4 regions of the Cobetia sp. 5-25-4-2 genome follow, and region 2 is predicted to be linked to each of the others. Evidence: predicted binding sites of a transcription regulator. Region 2 holds the regulator's gene; each other region holds the start of a gene.
What was found. Region 2 encodes PhoB, which activates phosphate uptake and scavenging genes when phosphate is short. Its sites were predicted from a motif close to TGTCATANNNNTGTCANA; they were not measured.

Region 1: the regulator PhoB is predicted to act here: its motif matches at 2,350-2,367, upstream of HXS65_RS14370 (PhoX family phosphatase).
Region 3: the regulator PhoB is predicted to act here: its motif matches at 2,800-2,817, upstream of phbB (acetoacetyl-CoA reductase).
Region 4: the regulator PhoB is predicted to act here: its motif matches at 1,768-1,785, upstream of HXS65_RS02955 (glycosyltransferase family 1 protein).

The regions. Positions count from the first base shown of each region.
Region 1 is NZ_BLWK01000007.1:91,839-96,027, forward strand. It holds gene HXS65_RS14360 (sigma-70 family RNA polymerase sigma factor) at 1-328, opposite strand, end outside; gene HXS65_RS14365 (3-deoxy-7-phosphoheptulonate synthase) at 1,123-2,217, shown strand; gene HXS65_RS14370 (PhoX family phosphatase) at 2,458-4,189, shown strand, end outside.
Region 2 is NZ_BLWK01000004.1:258,522-262,710, reverse strand. It holds gene HXS65_RS10845 (NAD(P)/FAD-dependent oxidoreductase) at 1-136, opposite strand, end outside; gene HXS65_RS10840 (chorismate lyase) at 216-935, shown strand; gene ubiA (4-hydroxybenzoate octaprenyltransferase) at 966-1,847, shown strand; gene phoB (phosphate regulon transcriptional regulator PhoB) at 2,075-2,764, shown strand; gene phoR (phosphate regulon sensor histidine kinase PhoR) at 2,772-4,067, shown strand; gene cysZ (sulfate transporter CysZ) at 4,162-4,189, opposite strand, start outside.
Region 3 is NZ_BLWK01000012.1:27,331-31,519, forward strand. It holds gene HXS65_RS17135 (DUF349 domain-containing protein) at 1-1,677, shown strand, start outside; gene phbB (acetoacetyl-CoA reductase) at 1,928-2,674, opposite strand; tRNA gene HXS65_RS17145 (tRNA-Met) at 3,044-3,120, shown strand; tRNA gene HXS65_RS17150 (tRNA-Met) at 3,163-3,239, shown strand; tRNA gene HXS65_RS17155 (tRNA-Met) at 3,283-3,359, shown strand; gene HXS65_RS17160 (EVE domain-containing protein) at 3,518-3,997, shown strand; gene HXS65_RS17165 (tetratricopeptide repeat protein) at 4,118-4,189, shown strand, end outside.
Region 4 is NZ_BLWK01000001.1:674,131-678,319, reverse strand. It holds gene HXS65_RS02965 (acyltransferase) at 1-580, shown strand, start outside; gene HXS65_RS02960 (LysM peptidoglycan-binding domain-containing protein) at 567-1,517, shown strand; gene HXS65_RS02955 (glycosyltransferase family 1 protein) at 1,849-3,006, shown strand; gene HXS65_RS02950 (phosphatase PAP2 family protein) at 2,978-3,529, shown strand; gene HXS65_RS02945 (alpha-ketoglutarate-dependent dioxygenase AlkB) at 3,605-4,189, shown strand, end outside.

The DNA of each region.
Region 1 (4,189 bases), on a different contig from region 2:
GACCGGGCATGGCAGCGATCAATTCGTCGCTGTCGTGCTCGCTGGGTCGCTGTCGACGTATCCAGTCGATGGCGATGTTGCGGGTCATGGTGCCGAGCCAGGTCATCGGGCGGGCGCGGCCGGCGTCATACTGGCCGGCGGCGGCCCATACCCGGATGTAGACCTGCTGAAGACAATCCTGCGCGGATGCCTCATGTCTCAAGATACGCAGCAACTGAGCGTATAGATGCGCACTGGTTGCGCGATAAAGTCGATCCAGTGCCTTGGCATCCTGCCGGGCACATCCCGACAGATATTCTATCAGTGCATCATTTCGGGAATCCTGCATGCATGCATTCCAAGCTGTGGGCGCGGTGTCAGGCACCGCTGGACGAATGCGCGTTGCCGATCATGTCGTTCGACAACCAAAGGTTATACTGATGCCACTCCGGGCTGATAGTCCTTCTTTATACGTGCAGGCAACGGTTTGTTGCCCGATCACGCTTGCGTGCGACGTTTCGTAGTGCAAGGATAGAGTCATCGACGCTTCATCGTCATCACTGGACACCGGCCCGACCCATGAATCAATCCTCAAGCTCCCGCCTTCGCACTGCCGCTGCCTGCCCTTCGGGTCAGCTGGCGTCGGCTGCGTGTGTGGCTGGCTATTGGTATTGGTTTACACAGGGGCGCGCCTGAGGTTACGGCGTGCCTGTCTCGTACGGGCTGCCACCACCTTGAAGAACCCCCGGTCGCAGCCACGACCGGGGGTTCTTGCGTTTGGGCCCGGCAATCTCTCATGACGAGAGAGGCGTGCCACCCTAACGTGCCAACGATGATTGCAGCATGAATGACTGGAGGAATGACCATGCGTACCACGATCCCGACTACCCGCTTCTCTTTCGCTTCCGCTCGGGTCGTGCATGGTTATTGGCGCTGGCGATTTAGCGGCGTCCTGCCTCTTTCCGCTGTCACCGCGGGGCAGGGCGAGCAACATCGGGGTGACGATTCGCGAAGTCCCTGTCTGTCAGAGTGAATATTGCGTGATGAAGCCGAAGCTTCGTCACAGGAGAGAAGACCATGAACGCCAGCCTTGAACGCGTGTTGACGAATGACCCGCACACAGCCGATACCACTGTCGGCACCATGACCGCCGAGACTACCCCCGTGACCCGCTTCGATGCCGCCCAGACACCGACCACTCCCGGACGCATCAGCCGTGAAGCCCTGCCCAGCGCCAGCGAATTGCGCGCGCAGCTGCCGGTGGATGCTGACCTGGCCGGCCAGATTCGCCAGCACCGCGCTGAGATCAACGCGATTCTTGCCGGGGAGGATGATCGTCTGCTGGTGGTGGTCGGCCCGTGTTCCATCCATGATCTCAAGGCCGCGCGTGAATACGCCCAGCGCCTTGCGGTGATCGAACCGCAGGTCCGTGATCGCCTCAAGCTGGTGATGCGTGTCTATGTCGAGAAGCCGCGCACGACGGTGGGCTGGAAGGGGCTGGCCTATGATCCGCATCTGGATGGCAGTGATGACATGGCCAGCGGCCTGCGTCAGGCGCGTGAACTGATGCGCGAGATCAATCAGCTGGGCCTGCCGGTGGCGACGGAGCTGCTGCAGCCCCTGACCGCCGCCTACCTGGAAGACCTGCTCGGCTGGGCGGCCATCGGGGCACGCACCACCGAGTCACAGATCCACCGCGAGATGGCCTCCGGCCTTGGCTGCGCCGTAGGCTTCAAGAATGGAACCGATGGTGGGGTCGAGGTCGCCGTGCAGGCGATCGGTGCGGCAGCTCACGGGCATCGCCACTTCGGCATGGATGACAGCGGGCGCCCGGCGCTGATCGAGACCGCGGGCAATCCCCACACCCACGTGGTGCTGCGGGGCGGCCATGGTCAGCCCAACTACGATGCAGACTCGGTGGCCGCCTGCCGGCGAGAGCTGGAAGGGGCCGGTCTGACACCGCGACTGATGGTCGACTGCAGTCATGCCAACTCGCGCAAGGACCACCGTCGTCAGAGCGAAGTGATGCTGGATGTGCTCTCCCAGCGTCTGGCCGGTGATGACGCCTTGATCGGCGTGATGCTGGAAAGCCATCTCAACGAGGGCAAGCAGGCATTGCCGGCAGCGGACAAGCTCTCGCAGCTGCGCCATGGCGTTTCCGTGACCGATGCCTGTCTCGGGTGGGAGACGACGGAGCATCTGCTGAGTCTGGCGGCAGAGCGTCTGCGAGACGCCTGACCCAGACACCACCCTGCTGGTGAAGCCCTCTTTCCTCACGGCTGACGGAGCAGGTCTCGCGCTTGTGAATTCCCCGCGCCCGATGGTCATGCGACCGTCGGGCGCTGTCGTTTGCATGAGGCGTATCGTTCGCGTCATACGACTGTCATTTGGTTCGCGTATCACTCTTGTTGCCCTTGGCGGCCCCACAGGGGCCAGGCCTGAAAAGAACAACCCGCAACCTGACTACGGGGAAGCAGCATGAGCAAGGAAATTGAAGATCATCGCCTACTGAATGCCAGTCACAACGAGACATTCTCTTCCATCATCGACAAGCACCTTTCCCGTCGTCGCGTGTTGCAGGGTGGTCTGGGCATGGCGGCTGCCAGCATGCTGGGCGGCTTCGGGCTGGCGGGCCTGAGCGGTACGGCCAATGCCGACAGCGGCAAGAGCACAGGGACCCCGGCGAAGACACCGCTGGCGCTGGCCTTCGAGTCCATCAAGGGCTCTCGCACGGATGCCTTCGTGGTACCTGCAGGGTATACCGCCCATGTCCTGGCACCGTGGGGCACCCCGCTCAACGACAAGGCACCGCAGTGGAGTGAATCGCTGGCGATGACGCCGGAGGCCCAGCTCAACAGCATCGGCATGCATCACGACGGCATGCACAACTTCGCGCTGAGCGAAGACACCGCCTCCAGCAATTTCCTGCTGGTGATGAACAATGAGTACATCGATCAGGATGCCCTGTGGGCGCCCAAGGGCGGCGCGACCAATGCGGAGTCCGGCAAGCGCCCGGCCGATGAAGTGCGTACCGAGATCAATGCCCACGGCGTGACCGTCGTCGAAGTCAAGAAGGATGCCGGCGGCAAGTGGGATGTGGTGAGCAACTCCGGCTACAACCGTCGCTATACCAGCGCCAGCGAGATGGTGTTGAGTGGCCCGGTGGCAGGCAGTGATTACGTCAAGACTGCCTTCTCTCCGGATGGCACGCGCACGCGTGGTACCAACAACAACTGCGCCAACGGCTATACCCCCTGGGGCACCTACCTGACCTGTGAGGAGAACTGGCCGGGGTACTTCGTCAAGCGCAGTGATCGTCAGAGCGATGATGATCGCATCGGCATCGAGACCGAGCGTGGCCGCTACGGCTGGGAAACCGCCGCGGGAGATGCCAGCGAAGTCGATGGCGAATTCGCGCGCTTCGACAATACGCCGACGGCGGACAGTGCCGACAAGGATTATCGCAACGAGCCGCGTACTTTCGGCTACATCGTCGAGATCGACCCCTACACCGGTGAGAAGGCCGTCAAGCGCACCGCGCTGGGACGTTTCCGCCATGAAGGTTGCTGGCCGGGCAAGCTGGTCGAAGGCGAGCCGGTGGTGTTCTATTCAGGCCATGACTCGCGCAACGAATACATCTACAAGTTCGTCTCCGATGCCAGATGGGAGGCCGCCGATGCGCACGTGCCGGGAGCCGACAAGAATCGCCTGGCGATCGGTGACAAGTATCTGGACAAGGGCACGTTGTATGTTGCCCAGTTCTCCGCCGACGGTACTGGCAAGTGGCTGAAGCTGACGCCGGACGCCGTGACCAGGGATGGCCGGACGCTGGCCGCTGCACTGGGCCTGGCGGCCGATGATCTGGCCGGCGTCATCATCCATACCGCGGACGCGGCGGATCTGATGGGCGCCACGCCGATGGACCGCCCGGAGTGGGGTGCCGTCGACCCGGCTTCCGGTGAGGTCTACATGACACTGACCAACAACTCCAAGCGCACCGAAGAGGGGACTGCGGCGGCCTTCACCAATGACGGCAAGGCCATCGAGGAGCCGGGAGTCGGTTACAAGACGGCGCCGACCAATGCCGCCAACCCGCGCGGTGACAACGAGGCTGGGCAGATCATCCGCTGGCGTGAGGCGGGGGATCACACCGCCTTCGATTGGGAGATCTTCGTGTTCGGCGCGGCGGCCAGTGACGCCGACAACCTGT
Region 2 (4,189 bases):
GCTTGGCGTAATCGTGGCCACTGTCCTGACTGACCAGGATCAGTCGACTGTCCTTGTCACGCGCACGCAGGGCACGCGCCAGGCCAATGCCGGCCATGCCGGTGCCGATGATGACAAGGGTACGAGGGTCGCGCATGGCGCCATCTCCTGAGATCGATCCGAGAGGAAAAGAGGGTAGTCGGGCCCCAGCATACCAGCCTGCCACTGGCGCGGGCATGCTCACGCTGCAGGCCTTGCGGTTCGGGCGTGCTAGACTCGCCACTTGTCATCCTGACAGGGAATTCATCGTGGTCTGTCACTCCCACTCGGCAGCGTTTGCCGGCAAGATCGCCATCCGGGCCATGTCTCGCTCGGAACTCAACACTCCCTGCGCTCACCAGAGAGCGATGGACTCGGCGGTCCGCCGCCACTGGCAGCCCGCCGCGAGCCTGCAAGGCGTCATGCCGGCCGGCTGGTGGCCATGGCTGTCCTCCAGCGACTCGCTGACCCAGCGTCTCGATCACGCCATGCGCATGCTCGATGGTCAGGGGCTGCGCGTGCGCCTGCTGCTGCAGGACACCGGCCCTGCCCGGCGTGATGAGGCGCGGATGCTGGGTATCGCGCCACGACGCCATGTCTGGCGGCGCGAAGTGGCCCTGTGTCATGGCGATGAGCCCTGGGTGATCGCGCGCTCGCTGGCGGCGCTGGACCTGGCCCATGGCCACCGTCTTTCGACGCTCGGCGAAGGCTCGCTGGGCCATTGGCTGTTCCGCCAGCCCGACCTGAACCGCAGCGCCATCGATGTCAGCCGGGCGCCACTGAGGCTTGCCAGCACGCAGCCGCTGGCACGCACCGCCAGCCTGTGGATGCGCCGCTCGATGTTCTCGCATGGTCGCTTCCGGGTACTGGTCCAGGAAGGTTTCACCCCTCGGTTCCAGCACGCTCTGGAACTCTGATTCCCCACTGCCGTTCGATCAGGAGTCCTGATGTCAGCGTCATCCGCTTCCCGCCCGTCCAAACTGGCCGATTACCTCGCCCTGACTCGTCTGGACCGCCCCATCGGCACCTGGCTGCTGATGTGGCCGACCCTCTGGGCCCTGTGGCTGGCGGCCGATGGGCTACCGGACCGCGATACGCTGCTGATCTTCGTGGCTGGTGTCTATCTGATGCGTGCCGCCGGCTGCGTGATCAACGACTACGCGGATCGCCACTGGGACAAGCATGTCGAACGCACCCGGGACCGCCCGCTGACCTCAGGACGCATCACGGAGCGCGAGGCGCTGACCCTGTTCGGTGTGCTGGTCGCGGCCGCCTTCGTGCTGGTGTGCTTCACCAACCTGACCACGGTGCTGCTGTCGATCGTCGCCGTGCTACTGGCGGCCAGCTATCCGTTCATGAAGCGCTTCCATCATCTGCCGCAGGTGGTGCTGGGTGCCGCCTTCGGCTGGGCGATTCCGATGGCCTTCGCGGCGACGCTTGAGGAGGTGCCGACCTATGGCTGGTGGCTGTTCGCGGCCAACCTGATGTGGACGGTGGCCTACGACACCGCCTATGCGATGGTCGATCGCAATGACGATCTCAAGGTCGGCATCAAGTCCACCGCCGTGCTGTTCGGCCGCGCCGACAAGCTGATGATCGGTCTGCTGCAGCTGGGCATGCTGGCGGTGTTGATCGGCATCGGCCTGCACCTGGCGCTGGGCATCTTCTACTGGCTGGGGCTGGCCGCGGCGGCCGTGACCTTCGTCTGGCAGCAGCGCCTGATTCGCGAGCGGGAGCGTGGCCCCTGCTTCCAGGCATTTCTCAACAACCACTGGTCCGGCCTGCTGATCTTCGCGGGCATCGCGCTGGCGACCTGGCCAGCTGCCTGACCCCTCTTTCCGGCCAACGGGCCCGCGTCCTCATCCGGTCTGCCAGCGATCTTCCTCGTGCGGCGAGGCGTGACATTCACGCCTTGAGAGAGTTGAGGGACTCGCTGGCAAGCCGGGCGGCAAGCTGCCAAGCTGGCGATTGTCATCTCACTGTCATATAAGCAGGTTGTAATCGTCATCGACTTGTCATTCTGGCGCGTGCGCCGACTGCTGCATGGGATCTAGCGATGAGCTCCAAGACCGTACTGATTGTCGACGACGAATCCTCGATACGCGAGATGATCGCCGTCGCCCTGGAAATGGCGGATTACCGCGTGCTGGAGGCCGACAATGCCCAGGACGCCCACGCCATCGTCGTCGATGAAAAGCCCGATCTGCTGTTGCTGGACTGGATGATGCCCGGCACCAGCGGGCTGGAACTGGCGCGCCGCCTCAAGCGTGACGAGACCACGGCGGAGCTGCCGATCATCCTGCTCACCGCCAAGGGCGAGGAAGACAACAAGATCCAGGGGCTCGAGGCCGGGGCGGACGATTACATCACCAAGCCCTTCTCGCCACGCGAGCTGGTGGCACGCCTCAAGGCCGTGCTGCGCCGCACCACGCCCAAGGGCGTCGAGGAGTCGGTGGAAGTCGAGGGTCTGATGCTCGACCCCGCCAGCCACCGCGTGACCGCACACGGCAACTCCCTGGAGGTCGGCCCCACCGAATACCGCCTGCTGCAGTTCTTCATGACCCATCAGGAGCGCGCCTACACCCGTAGCCAGCTGCTGGATCAGGTCTGGGGCGGCAATGTCTATGTCGAGGAGCGCACCGTGGACGTGCACATTCGTCGTCTGCGCAAGGCGCTGGGCGAGGGGCATCAGCACTTGATCCAGACCGTCCGCGGTACCGGTTATCGCTTCAGCGCCCAGGCCTGAGACGCGGATGCGCTACTGGACGAACGAGCTATGGCGGCTGGGCTATCTGGCGGGCGGCTTCGGGCTGGTCGGCGGACTGCTCGGCCTGCTGGGCTGGGGCCTGGCGCTGGGGCTGGCGCTGTACCTGTTCGTCCATCTCAAGCATCTCAAGAGCCTCTACACCTGGCTGATCACCAACCCCCATGAAGAGCCGCCGCCCGGCGATGGCGTCTGGGGGGATCTGCTCGATCGTCTGTATCGCTACCAGAAGGGTCAGCGTCAGGCGCAGGAGCGACTGCGCAGTATCCTCAACCGCATCCAGGAGTCCTCGGAAGCGATGCGCGATGGCCTGGTGATGCTCGACAACCACGGCGACATGGAGTGGTGGAACAGCGCTGCCGAGCAGTTGATCGGCCTCAAGGCCAGTCACGACCGCGGCCAGCACGTCACCAACTACCTGCGTGACCCCGTGTTCATCGATTACTTCAATCGGCTGGCCTATCGTGAGCCGCTGACCCTGCAATCGCCGCTCTCCGACAACCTGACCCTGCAGATCTCCATCACCCTGTTCGGTGACAACGAGCGCCTGGTGATGGTGCGCGATGTCACCCGTCTCTACCGTCTCGAGGAAATGCGCCGCGATTTCGTGGCCAATGTCTCCCATGAGCTGCGCACGCCGCTGACGGTACTGGCCGGCTACCTCGAGACCTATTCCGACTATGCCGATGACCTGCCCCCGCGCTGGCAGCGTGGCCTGGGACAGATGCAGAGTCAGACCGACCGCATGCAGCACCTCGTCGAGGATCTGCTGACCCTGTCGCGCCTGGAGACCGACGAGCTGTCGGGCGAAGGACGTCGCATCGACATGGCACAGCTGCTGACACGTATCCGGGAAGATGCCGAAGGCCTCTCGAAGGAGCGGCATGTCATCACGGTGGAGGTCGAGCCCGGACTGGCCCTGATGGGTGAGGAGCAGGAGCTGAGAAGCGCGATCTCGAATCTGGTCTTCAATGCGGTGCGTTACACGCCGGAAGACTGCCACATCACGCTGCGCTGCCAGAGCACCAGCGAGGGCGTGATGGTCGAGGTGGAGGATGACGGTGACGGCATTGATCCCGTGCATCTACCGCGCCTGACGGAGCGCTTCTATCGCATCGACAAGGGACGCAGCACCGCCACTGGTGGCACCGGGCTGGGACTGGCCATCGTCAAGCATGTGCTGATCCGCCATCAGGGCCGCCTGGAGATCGACAGCCTGCCCGGCGAGGGCGCACGCTTCCGTTGTCATTTCCCGGCGGAGCGTCGCTGCGCGACGACTGCCTGACGGTAGACACGAACGCCCCGCCGCGCCCTCTGCATGAGGTCACGGCGGGGCGTCGTGGTATCTGCGTTCGTCAACGCTCGCGATAAAGCCTGGCTCAGCGGCGCGGGGCAGGCAGCTGTCGG
Region 3 (4,189 bases), on a different contig from region 2:
TGGCCGGCAGAGCTGCCGCTCACCAGAACGCTGCATGCCGTGCGCCAAGCGCTGGAGGCAGCTGCACCGCCGGCGACGACCGATGAAGAGAGTGCCGACGAGGCCGCCGCGACCGATGAGCCCGCCACGGACAGCAGCGACAAGCCCAGAACGCTTGATCTGGAAGCCATCAGCGCCGAACTGGATCAGCTGGACACCTACCTGGAAGCCGGCAAGCTCAAGCCCGCCAGTCGCCTGCATCGTTCACTGCGCGACCGCACCGAAGGCCAGCTCGACAGCGAGCGTCAGACGCGCCTTCGTCAATTGGGCGCTCGCGTCGCGGAGCTGCGTGACTGGCAGAACTTCGTCGCCGCTCCCAAGCGTGAACAGCTGCTGGAAGCCATCACCACATTGGCCGAGCGCGAGGACCTCAGTGATGAGCAGCGCGACCGCCAGCATCAGCAACTGATTCAGCAGTGGCGCAGCCTGGGCGATGCCGCTGCCAGCCGTGAGTCCAGCCAGTCCTTCCGCAGCGCCTCGGACAGCATCAAGCAACAGCTGCAGGATTACCGCGAAGCGCGCAAGCAGGCACGCGAGCACAACCTTGCCATGCGTGAGGCGCTCTGTGAGCAGCTGGAATCGCTCAATGGACACGCCATGGGCGATGCGGACCCGGACGCCCTGCGCCAGATCCGCGACCGCGCACGCGAAGAGTGGCGCCGTCACACTCCGGTACCGGCAGGCCCGGGCCGCCAGCTGTCGCATCGCTTCGGTGAAGCGCTGACCGCGCTGCAAGGCTTGATCGACCAGCGCGCCGGCGAGATCGCCGCGGCCAAGCAGGCATTGGTGGACGCCGCCGAAGCGCTGGCCGATGAAGACGCTCCGGCACGTGCGCGCGCCGAGCAGGCCAAGGCACTGCAGACTCGCTGGCGGGAACTGGGCCGTGCCCCCAAGGGCGAGGAGCAACGCCTGTGGTCTGCCTTCCGCGCCGCCTGCGACCGCATCTTCGCCGCACGTGATCAGGACCGTGAAGCGCGTGACACGCGCGAGCAGGTCCGCCTCGAACAATGGCAGGCTCTGATCGAGCGCCTCGATAGCTGGGAACCGACGACCCTGGAAGACGCCGCCCAGCTGGACGACGCCCTCAAGGAAGCCGACGCGCTGGGTGCCCTGCCGCGTGGCAAGCGCGGTGACGGCATGCGTCGGCGCTGGAATGGCATTCTCAAGCGTCGCGAACAGCGCCTGGATGAACTCCATGCCCAGCAGCTGCGCCAGGAATGGCAGCAGTGGCGCGACCTGCTGGAGCAACATGCCGTCGCCGATGCCAGTGCACGCCAGGGCAATATCGAGGATGTCGAACTCCCCGAGTCATCGGCGTTCGACGATGCCAGCCGCCAGGCCAATGCCGCGCGCAACCAGATGCGCCGTGCCGAGCCGGTCAGCGCCAACGCCGCCAATGAGCGCCTCGCGGAGCTGCGCGTCCATCTGGCGATCCTGTTCGAGGCGCCGCTGGGTGCGGAAGACGAATCGCGGCGCCTGACCGTTCAGGTGGCCCGCATCAATCAGCAACTGGGCGAGCGCCTTGAGCGTGATGAGGAACTCGACGAGGTGCTGGATGCGCTGCTGGCCAATGGTCCGCTGGACTGGGAAGCCTGGCAGGCCGAGTTGCCGCGCTTCGATGCCCTGTTCAACCACTGACGGCGTCGGGTCGGCATAGACAGTCAGCTGACCGGCACCCTACGACGACGAAGCCCCCGTCTCGAGAGAGACGGGGGCTTCGTGGTGTTCACGACAGGAAAAGTGCGCTTGCCCCTCTCCTGTCAGATCCTGGTTCCTGTGAGTGCGCTCTGCGGCCTCTTGTACGCTTGATGGCCTCTTCCGCCCTGCCGGGTTCTGCCACCCTGCGGGTACGTCGCGAGACGCCGGGGCGCATGAGCACGAACGGACATCAGCCCATGAACTGGCCACCATTGATGTCCAGATTGGCACCGGTGATGAAACCGGATTTCTCGTCCGCGAGGAATGCCACCGCGCGAGCGATCTCGTCCGGCTGACCATAACGCTTGACCGGAATCGTCTCGCGGATGGATTCACGAATCTCTTCCGGAATCTTCATGATCATGTCGGTGGCGATATAGCCCGGCGACAGAGTATTGACGGTGATGCCCTTGGTCGCGGTTTCCTGTGCCAGCGCCATGGTCAGACCATGCATGCCCGCCTTGGCGGCCGAGTAGTTCACCTGACCGAACTGGCCCTTGCGGCCGTTGATGGAGGAAATGTTCACGATGCGGCCGTACTTGTGCTCCAGCATGTCATTGATGACGGCACGGCAGGTATTGAAGACGCTATCGAGGTTGCAGTTGATGACTTCGCGCCACTGCTCGTAGCTCATCTTGCGCATGGAGGTATCACGCGTGATCCCTGCGCAGTTGACGAGCACGGCCACCGGCCCGAAGCGCTCGCGAATTTCATTGACGCCTGCCTGACAGGCTTCGAAGTTGTCCAGCTCGATACCGGAAAGCGCGATGTTCTCGAACCCGGCAGCACGCTGTTCCTGCAACCAGCCTTCTGCCTTTTCCTTGTTCCTGTAACCGGCAATCACCTGGTACCCCTGGCTCGCCAGCTCACGACAGATGGCGGAACCGATGCCACCGGTGCCACCGGTGACCCATGCAACGGGTGCTGTTTGCGTCATGTTATTGTCTCTCCCTGTTCCTGGAACGTCCTGTGCCCGCAAGGGAGCACAGCATGGCATTTCGCCGTTGATCGCTCATCGACTGGCTGGCGATCTTCCGGTAACGACAAACACTGACAGGCGTCTCTGACAGCATGGCGACAACCGTGCGCTCGGTGAAGACTGTCACCGCCCTGCGCGAGGCGTGTCACTCTCAGTATGGACAGGATTCCTACGGAAAGTATGTAGCAGATCTCTCACATTGATTGAGGTCAATTCCATCACCCTCGCTCCCCCCCATCGCCTGGCCGCCTCAGTAAAGTCTTCCGGCTGATTACGGGATAACGGTTGACTCAGCACTGTATATCCTTATACTACGCCCCACGTTGATGCGGGGTGGAGCAGTCTGGTAGCTCGTCGGGCTCATAACCCGAAGGTCATCGGTTCAAATCCGGTCCCCGCTACCAGCAAGCGCCAGCAGTTTCGGCACTTGGGAAACAACGTGATGTTGCGGGATGGAGCAGTCTGGTAGCTCGTCGGGCTCATAACCCGAAGGTCATCGGTTCAAATCCGGTTCCCGCTACCAACCTCTGATGCGTCAGAGTTGGAGCAAAGGCAGTACCCAGTGTTGCGGGGTGGAGCAGTCTGGTAGCTCGTCGGGCTCATAACCCGAAGGTCATCGGTTCAAATCCGGTCCCCGCTACCAAGAATTCGAAAGGCCTGATGCCCTGCATCAGGCCTTTTTCGTATGCGTGACATTCCTGTGCGAGGATATCGACGAGGCCAGCGCCCGGACCTCATTCCTCCCATTCTCCACGCCCATCACCTTCACACTCATCACGTCAGTCTCGAAGGAGTGCCTGCATGCGCCACTGGCTGGTCAAGACCGAACCCGACGCCTTCTCGCTGGAAGACCTGCGCCGCGAGTCGCCGGCACTCTGGGATGGCGTGCGCAACTATCAGGCGCGCAACTTCCTGCGCGAGATGCAGCTCGGGGATGTCGTGCTCATCCAGCACTCCAGCTGCAAGGTACCTGCAGTGGTCGGGCTGGCCGTGGTCAGCGAGCTCGCCCTGCCGGACCCGACAGCCAGCGACCCCGAGCACAAGGGCTTCGACCCTCGCCAGATGGCGGACCTCGAGGCCGGCAAGGCTCCGCGCTGGGTCGCTCCGCGCCTGCGCTATCTGCGTTCGCTGCGCAGTGCACTTCCCATCGCGCGCCTGAAGGCGAAGCCCGAGCTGGCCGACAGTCACCTGGTCCGCCGTGCCCGCCTTTCCGTCATGCCATTGAGCGAGGACGAGATCCAGTGCATCGCCCGCCTGGCCGGGGACGACCTCAAGCCTTGAGCCCCCCGCCCGCGCCAGATGACCCCTGCACATCTTGAACTCGCCCGCCGCGGCCCGCATCATCAGGCCAGCCGGCTCGCGTGCGAGCCTTGAATCGCAGACACTTCCGGGGCATGCATCATGATCATCGATCCCAATACCGGCCAGCCACTGACCGGCAATGACACCACCGCCGCCCAACCACAAGGCGTG
Region 4 (4,189 bases), on a different contig from region 2:
TCATCGCACGCCCATGCCCAAGTTCTTTCTCAAGCGCGAGTTGATCTGGGTCCCCGTCATCGGCCTGGCCTGGTGGGCGCTGGAGTTCCCCTTCATGCGCCGCTACAGCAGGGAACGGCTGGCCAATGACCCGCGCCTGGCGGAACGCGACCGTGCCGCGACACGCCGCATCTGTGAGCGAGCGGGCCAGTCGCCCATGTCGATCTTCAACTTCGTGGAAGGCACGCGCTTCACGTCAGGCAAGCATGATCAACAGCAAAGCCCGTACACTCATCTGCTCAGGCCGCGCGCCGGCGGCAGCGCTCAGGTGATCAGCATTCTCGGCGACCGCCTGTCAGGCATACTCGACGCCACGCTGGACTATCGTCACGCCAGCGCGAGCTTCTGGGAGTTTCTGTGTGGCAAGGGGGGAGATATCCATCTGGATATCGTGCAACGCCCGGTGGAACCCTGGATGCTGAACGGGGATTATCACGCGGACGCTGCCTACCGCGAACGGTTTCAGCAATGGCTCAATCAGGTCTGGAAGGACAAGGATGCCCGACTGTCACGTGCAGGACACGACATTGAACAACTCTGACATGCCCCACGAGCCGCTGGGCGCTGTGCGCCTGACCGTGGGCGCCATCTCGACATTTCTCCACAGGACATCTCGCGCGCCGCTGCGGCGACTGGCGTGGCTGAGCCTGGCACTGTGGCTGACAGGCTGCGCCACCGGCAGCTACTCCGGCTCACCGGCAGGCCAATGGATCACGATCCAGAAGGGCGACACCCTGGGGCAGATCGCACGCGACGCTGACATTCCCCTGTTGCGCCTCACCCGCTTCAACCCCGGCGTCAAGATCCGTGACCTCAAGGTCGGGCAGCGCATCCTGGTGCCCACCGCGCGTGAGCGTGCCCCCTCCGGTGGCCCCTATCGCTATCAGCTGCGCCCCGGGGACACCTACTCGAAGATAGGCCGTTACTTCGGAGCCAATCCTCAGCGCATCCAGACCGCCAATCCGGGGCTTCCCCCCAATGACCTGAAAGTCGGCACCCTGATCTCGGTTCCCCTCAATGGTGGCCCCAGCCGAAGCGCTTCCAATGCGCGTGCCAGCGGCGGCAGTCTCGTGGCACGCCCGGATCCGGGTCCGCTGAAGAAACCGCGTCAATCGTGGCGCTGGCCTGCCGCCGGCGAAGTCATCAGCGAATTCGGCACCAACCGCAATGGCCAACTGGCCCCGATGCGGATTCGCACGGCCAGCAATGGGGTCGCCAGCGCGCCGGCCAGCGGGGAAGTCCGCTTTGCCGACAACATGCGGCAATTGGGCAATGTGGTCATCCTTCACCATTCAGGCAATCTGCAGAGCGTATTGGCGCAGTGCGGAGAGATACTGGTCAAGGTCGGTCAGCAGGTCACGCCGGGCACCCCGCTGTGTCGCGTGGCACGTCGCAATGACGGTCAGCCTGAACTGCTCTTCGACGTGCGCCATGGCGGCAAGCCGATCAATCCACGCGAGCTGCTCGAGAAACGCTGAAACTGGGGCTGCCGGCCTCACTGGCGAGCCCTTTAGGGGCTCGCCTTGCCAAACGAGCGTCGGGCATGCCTCGCCCACGGCGTCCTTCATGCCGCGCCTGTCGCCCCCGCGTCAGTTTCGGCCAGCGTGATTGATCTTTGAGCTGTGACCTGTGACCTGTGACCGCCTTGAATCCGCTGCCTCCTGGCAGCATTGCCTGCTGGAGATTGCCCGCTGGAGTGACCGCGGCTGCAACGACACCTGCGTGGGGTGTCATCACTTCGTCACCTCGCTGTTATGCAGGCGTCACTCCCATGGCCGATACTTCGTTCAAAGGTCATCAGGAGCCGTCATGGAGCGTATCGCCTTTGTCAGTGAAACCTGGCACCCGGAAATCAATGGCGTGGCTCACACGCTGAGCCATCTGTGCGATCAACTCATCACGCGGGGCTGCGAGCTGCAGCTCGTGCGGCCCGCACCCCGCGACGGCAGCCATGAACCACGAGTCGCGCAGGAGCTTCAGGTACGCGGCTTCCGTCTTCCGGGCTATGACACCGTTCAGATCGGCGCCCCTGCCCTGAGACGGCTGACGGCCCTGTGGCGCCAGCATCCGCCCTCCGTCATCTACATCGCCACCGAAGGACCGCTGGGGGTCAGTGCCCTGATGGTCGCGCGTCGCCTCGGCGTGCCCGTGGTGGCAGGCTTTCATACCAATTTCGACCAGTACAGCACCCACTATCATCTCAGGGCATTACGCCCCCTGGTACGTCAGGGGCTGAAGCACTTCCACAATGCCGCCAACCTGACACTGGTCCCGACACGCACCCAGGCCGCCACTCTCGCGCAACAGGGTTTCAAGCATGTCCGGGTCGTGGGACGCGGGCTGGATTGTCAGCGCTTCTCGCCCGTTCATCGCAGTGAAGCGCTGCGTCGCCAGTGGGGCGTCGGCCCTCAGCAGCCCGTCGCGCTGCATGTCGGCCGCCTGGCGGCGGAAAAGAACATCGAGCTGTTGATTCGCAGCTACGAGGCCATGCAGGCCGTGCAGCCGGATATCGCGCTGGTACTGGTGGGCGATGGCCCGCTGCGCGAACGCCTTGAGCAACGCCTGCCGGAGGCGATCTTCGCCGGCTTCCAGACCGGCGAGGCGCTGGCTGCCCATTACGCCAGTGCCGACCTGTTCCTGTTCCCCTCGCTGTCGGAGACCTTCGGCAACGTGGTACTGGAAGCCATGGCCAGTGGATTGGCCGTGGTGGCCTTCGACTACGCGGCCGCTGCGGAAGTGATCCGCGATGACCACCAGGGGTTGCTGGCCCCCTGCACCCAGCCGGACAGATTCATCGAACAGGCAGTGGAAGTCTGCCAGCGACCAGCGCGTATCGCACGTCTCGGAAGAGCGGCCCGTGTACGCGTCGAGCCCATGGCCTGGAGCCAGGTCGCCGAGCATTTTCTTGCCTGTCTACGCCTCGCCGAGGAGAAGCCCGATGCACGATCGCAGCCTTCCCGTCTTTGAGCGACTCGACCTGCTGGAGTGGCGGCTGTGTCGCCAGGTGGCACGTCTGGCGCTGTATCGGCCGATCCTGACCCTCTTTCGCGTGGTCTCGCGCCTCGGTGACTGGCCCGTCTGGTTGCTGCTGACACTCAGCCTGCCCTTCCATCACGTGCAAGGTGGCTGGTTGATGCTGGAATTCGGACTGGCGGCGGGGGCCGGCGCCCTTTTGTATCGCGCCCTCAAGACCCGGCTGTGCCGGGAACGCCCCTTCATCACCTTCACGACCATCCAATGCACCATGCCACCGCTGGATCGCTACAGCTTTCCAAGTGGCCATACACTGCATGCGGTGCTGTTTGCCAGCCTGACGGCTCAGCAGCTACCGGAACTGGCCATTCTCGTCACGCCGCTTGCCATGTTGATCGCGCTTTCCCGCGTGATCCTGGGACTGCACTACGTCAGTGACGTGCTGGCGGGGGCGCTGCTGGGATTCGGGCTGGCTGAAGTGGCCATCCTGAGTCTTGAGTCCCTGACAGGACTCTGAGCCCGGTGCACGCCCTGTCGGCGGCAGGCCACCTTCGACTTGCCGACAGTCAATTCGCTCTGGCAAGCTCACCTCATGACGATATCCTCCGAGGCCGGCGACCTGTTCGCCACGCATCCTCAACACGCCCCTTCCCGCACCCCGCCAAGCGGACAGCGACCTGTTGGCCTGCCGGACGACTGGCAGACACTGGCCCATGGCTGGTATCGCCATCCGCTGCACCCGCTCTATCTCAAGCCAGCCGCTCTGACTCCCCTGCAGGCCGACCAGGCACTGGTCACGCTGGATACCACGCTCGACTGGCAGCGGCCGAGCTTGAGCGTGCATGGCAAGACGCATCCCATCCCTCGCCGTCAGGTATGGATGGGGGACGCCGGGGCTCGCTATCGCTATTCCGGCAGCCTGTTCGAGCCAGCACCCTGGCGTCCGATGGCCTGGCATCTGGGGGAGCTTGCCCGTCACGCCATCAACCGCGAGCTGAGCGCGCAGCCGGGGCAGGAACGCCATATCGACCAGCACTTCAACAGCCTGCTGGCCAATCGCTACGCCGATGGCAATGACCGCATGGGCTGGCATAGTGACAATGAACCGGAGCTTGGCGACCGCCCCATCGTGCTGGCCCTGTCACTGGGACGAGAGCGGCCCCTGCGCTTCAAGGGA